One region of the Kitasatospora sp. NPDC034023 genome, then DNA from elsewhere that is predicted to be linked to it. Evidence: riboswitches for the same ligand, from Rfam matches in the RefSeq annotation. Region 1 holds a riboswitch; the other holds the start of a gene.
The links. A riboswitch is a leader RNA that binds a small molecule or an ion and turns the genes downstream of it on or off. The one in region 1 is predicted to bind thiamine pyrophosphate.
Positions count from the first base shown of each region.

Region 2: another riboswitch for thiamine pyrophosphate. It lies ahead of thiO (glycine oxidase ThiO); the one in region 1 lies ahead of ACZ52R_RS01795 (purine-cytosine permease family protein).

Region 1 is NZ_JBVIRY010000001.1:402,136-404,518, forward strand. It holds gene ACZ52R_RS01790 (S1C family serine protease) at 1-902, opposite strand, end outside; TPP riboswitch at 1,113-1,259, shown strand; gene ACZ52R_RS01795 (purine-cytosine permease family protein) at 1,252-2,383, shown strand, end outside.
Region 2 is NZ_JBVIRY010000002.1:48,686-51,068, reverse strand. It holds gene ACZ52R_RS03095 (thiazole synthase) at 1-12, opposite strand, end outside; gene thiS (sulfur carrier protein ThiS) at 14-214, opposite strand; gene thiO (glycine oxidase ThiO) at 280-1,458, opposite strand; TPP riboswitch at 1,462-1,574, opposite strand; gene ACZ52R_RS03080 (NAD(P)/FAD-dependent oxidoreductase) at 1,716-2,383, shown strand, end outside.

The DNA.
Region 1 (2,383 bases):
GAGCTGCTGCTGTCGTTGCGGTCGGCCACGGTCACGCCGAGCGCGCCGCCGGCCACACCGGCGACCAGTGCGACGGCAGCGATCAGGGCGACCAGTCCACCGCGCTTCTTGCGCGGGCCGCCGCCGTCCGGGCCGCCGGGGTAGTCGGCCGGGTAGCCGAGCGGGCCCGCCGGGCCGCCGGGGTAGCCCGCGCCGCCGGAGGTGGCGTCGTGGGTCGGGCCCCAGCCGCCGAGCGGCTGGCCCGCACCGAACGGGTGGTGGCCGTGCGCGGCGGGCGTGCCGTGGGCGGCCGGGGTACCGGGGGCGGCTGCGGCGGCGCCGTACGCGTCGTGCGCACCGGCGGCGGGGACGCCGTGGGTCGGGGTGGCGTACGGGTTGGCGGCCGGCGGCAGCGCCGGGGCCACGGGCGCTGCCGCCGGGGCCACGGGCGCGGCGGGCGGCAGGACCGGCGGCGGCGCGTCGATGTACCCGGTGGCCGGGTCGACGGCGTGCTCCTCGGCGACCGGCGCGGCGGGCGCCACCGGCGGGGCGGCTGCCTCGGGCGCGGCCGCCGGTGCCTCCGGCGCGGGGACCTTGGTGAAGGCGACGGTGGGCTTGTGCCCGCCCTCGGCCGGGACGGTCTCGGCCGTGCCGGCCTCGCCGGTGGCCGCCTCGGGTTCGGGCACCCGACGGAACGCCATGGTCGGCTTGTGCCCGCCGTCCGCCGGCGCCGCGTCCGCCGGGGCGGCCTCGGCGGGGACGGCCTCGCCGGTGGCCGCCTCCGGCTCGGGGACCCGGCGGAAGGCCATGGTCGACTGGTGCCCGCCCTGAGCGGGGCCTTCGGAAGCGGACTCAGCCGCCCCCTGGCCGGCGGGCTGCTCCCCCTGCGGCCCGGTGGGCCCAACCTCGCGCTCGGTGCTCACGGACGACCTCCATAGCTGGCAGAACCAAGGACCATAGTTTTTCGCACTGTCGATTCGATTGCCGTAAGGACCCCTCTGAAGAACTCATAAGAATCCTTAGCCGGTGCCGACGGCCGAGGGCTCCCCCCTCCCCGCCGGGCGTCCCGCGATGCGGACCGCGCACGCCCTGGCCTTGGGTGTTCACCCCTGTGCCGGTTAGCCTGTCGCTCCAAACTGACACGCGGGAGCTTGGACCGACCAGGCTGAGAGTGCGCATGTCGACCGTACGCCACGCGAGCGAGGTGGACGGTCGAGGGGGCGCTGACCGCCGGAACCTGTCCGGGTAATGCCGGCGTAGGGAGTATCGGCCATGCCGTCTGCTTCGTCATCCTCTTCTTCGGACGCTGCCGCGTCCAAGGATTTCCCCGAGTCCACCGCTGCGGCGACCACCGCTGCGGCCACCACGGCGACCGCCGTGCGGGACCGTTCCGAGCGCGTCGAGGCGCCGCTGGTCCTGGACACCGAGCCGCCGCGCACGCTGCGCTTCCGGGACCACTTCGCGCTCTGGATGAACCTGGGCGTCAGCCTGATCGGCTTCTCGACCGCCGCCACCGTGCTCGGCGCCCCCGGCAGCGAGCTGTCGCTGGCCGCCGCGGTGACCGCGATCGTGGTCGGTACGGCGGTCGGCACCGCGATGCTCGGCGTGGCCGCGCTGATCGGCGCCCGGACCGGCGCCCCCGCGATGGCGAACCTGCGCGGGCTGTTCGGCACCCGGCTGTCGTACCTGCCGACGGTGCTGAACATCGTGCAGTGCGTCGGCTGGGGCGTGTTCGAGCTGCTGACGATCTCGGCGGGCGCCCAGACCGTCGCCCACACCACCGGCTACCGCTGGCTGTTCGTGCTGCTCGCGGGCGCCCTGACGACCGCGCTGACCATCTGGCCGCTGGGCTCGATCGCGGTGCTGCGCCGCTTCGTGGCCGGGGCGGTCGCCGTCGCGATGGTGTACTTCACGGTCCAGCTGGGCCGCCAGGGCGTGCCGGACCCGGGCGCCGGCAACTGGCACGGCTTCCTGGGCGCGACCGACGCGATGATCGCGGTGTCGATCTCCTTCGTCCCGCTGGCCGCCGACTACACCCGGCACTCGCGCACCCCGCGCTCGGCGTTCTGGGGCAGCTTCTCCGGCTACACGATCGCCCAGGTCTGGTGCTACGTGCTCGGCCTGATGGCGCTGCTGCAGTCCGGTGGCGACCCGAACAAGCTCTTCGACTCCTTCCTCGGCGTCTGGGCCGGCTGGCTGTTCCTGCTGGTGCTGGTGCTGCGCGAGACGGACCAGTCGTTCGCCAACGTGTACTCGACCGCGATGTCGGTGCAGAACCTGCTGCCGCGGGTGGACCGCCGGGTGCTGAGCGGCGTGATCGGCGTGCTGACCACCGTGCTGGCGCTGCAGATCGACCAGTTCACCGACACCTACTACAGCTTCCTCGGCCTGATCGGCTCGGTGT
Region 2 (2,383 bases), on a different contig from region 1:
GTCGTCGGCCATCTCAGCCTCCCTGCACGGCGGTGAGGATCTCGACCCGGTCGCCCGCGGTCAGCGGCGTCTCGGACCACGAACTGCGGGGCACCACGGCCTCGTTGAGGGCGGCGGCGACGCCGGAGTTGGCCCGGCTGACGGTGGCCACCACCTCGGCGAGGGTCGTCGCGGCCGGCACCTCGCGGGGCTTGCCGTTGACGGTCAGTGCGATCTCGTCCGGACCGGTTTCGTTCGGTGCGGTCTCGTTCGGGCCGGTTTCGTTCGGTGCGATCTCGGTCATGCCAGGGCCTTCGTGGTGGGGCGAGCGGGGGCGGGGGAGAACCGGGTGGGGGTGAACGGCTGCGCCAGTTCGGGGAGTTCGCCGGTGGCCAGGTACTCGGAGAGCAGGTCGGCGGTCACCGGGGTGAGCAGCACGCCGTTGCGGTAGTGGCCGGTGGCGGCGACCAGCCCGGGCAGTGACGTCGGGCCGAGCAGCGGCGCGTTGTCGGGCGAGCCCGGGCGCAGACCGGCCGAGGTCTCCGCGAGCGGGAGTTCGGTGAGACCCGGGACCAACTCGTGCGCGTCGCGCAGGAGTTCGTACACCCCGCCGGCGGTGACCGTGGTGTCGTAGCCCTGCTCCTCGGTGGTCGCGCCGATCACCAGCTCGCCGTTCTCCCGCGGCACCAGGTAGATGTGCCGGCCGCGCACCACGGCGCGGACGTTGCGGGAGAGGAACGGCCGGTAGGCGTCGGGGACCCGTAGGCGCAGCACCTGCCCCTTCACCGGGCGGATCGCGGGCAGCACGCCCTCGGGCAGACCGGCCAGCCGGTGGCTGTGCGGGCCGGCGGCGAGCACGACCTGGTCGGCGGTCACGGTCTCGTGCGTGCTCAGGCGGGCGCCGACCGCGCGGCCGCCCTCGACCAGCAGCTCAACCGCCTCGGCGGCCCGGACGACGACGCCCGCGCGCTCCCCGGCCGACAGCAGCGCGGTGAGCATCCGCCGGCCGTCCACCTGGTGGTCGTCCGCGACGTGCAGGCCGCCGCGCACCCCGGGGGCGAGCATCGGCTCCAGCCTGCGGGCCTCCCGGCCGGTCAGCCAGGTCGAGTCCAGGCCCAGCCGCCGGTGGAAGGCGTGCAGTTCGCGCAGTTCCTCGCGGTCGTCGGAGTCCAGCGCGACGGCGATCGTGCCGCACTGGCGGTAGCCGGTGTCCTGGCCGCCGCTCGCCTCCGTGAGTTCGGCGACGAAGTCCGCGTACCGCTCGTTGGAGGCCATGCCGAGGCGCAGCAGCGGCTCCTCGCCGTACTGGAGCTCGGTGACCGGGGCGAGCATCCCGGCCGCGACCTTGCCCGCCCCGCCGCCGGGGGTGGGGTCGACCACGACGGTCCGCAGCCCTCGCTGCGCCGCCCGCCAGGCGACGGCGAGGCCGATGATGCCCCCGCCGATCACCAGGACGTCGGGTGGGGCGCCTGATGGCATGCGTGTCAAAGCTGCTCTTCTCCCTTCGCCGGTATGACCCGGATCAGGTTCGGACGGTCGCAGGCCGTGCCAGCCCGCCTCTCAGCCCGGTTCGCCGGGCTCCCGTGATGGTGTCCCCACCATAACGCCGGGGCCCGGCCCGGCCGAAGGGCCGGACGAAGGGTGGACAGGGGGAGGCGGAAGGGGGCCGCTCGGCGCGAGGCCGCGCCTGAACGAAGGGTGGACGGCCCGGAAGCGGTGGCGTCGCGCTGAGTACAGTGACGGGCGTGGCAGAGCTGAGCGGGACGGATCAGGTGGTCGTCGTCGGGGCCGGGCTGGCCGGGGCGCAGTGCGCCCTGAAGCTGCGGCAGGGCGGTTGGCGGGGGCGGATCACGCTGGTCGGCGAGGAGCCGCACGCGCCGTACGACCGGCCACCGCTCTCCAAGGACGTGCTGCTCGGCAAGAGCGACAGCACCACCCTGGACATCGACTACGCGAACCTCGGCATCGAGGTCCGCACCGGCCGCCGGGCCACCGGCCTCACCCCCGGCGTGCTGCACACCGACGACGGCGACCTCCCGTACGGCTCGCTGGTGATCGCCACCGGCGCCGTCCCGCGCGCCCTGCCCGGCGCCGAGCGGGCCCACCTGCTGCACACCCTGGACGACGCGCTGGCGCTGCGCGCGCTGCTGCGCCCCGGCCTGCGGCTGGTGCTGGTCGGCGCGGGCTGGATCGGCGCCGAGGTGTCCACCGCCGCCCGCGAGGCGGGCTGCGAGGTGACCGTGGTCGAGGCGGGCCCGGCGCCGCTGCCCGGCGCGCTGCCGACCGCGATCGGCTCGGCGATGGCCGCCTGGTACGCCGAGGCCGGCGTCGACCTGCGCTGCGGGGTCGGCGTGGCCGCCGTCGAGCCCGGCGCGGTGCTGCTGGCGGACGGCTCGCACCTGCC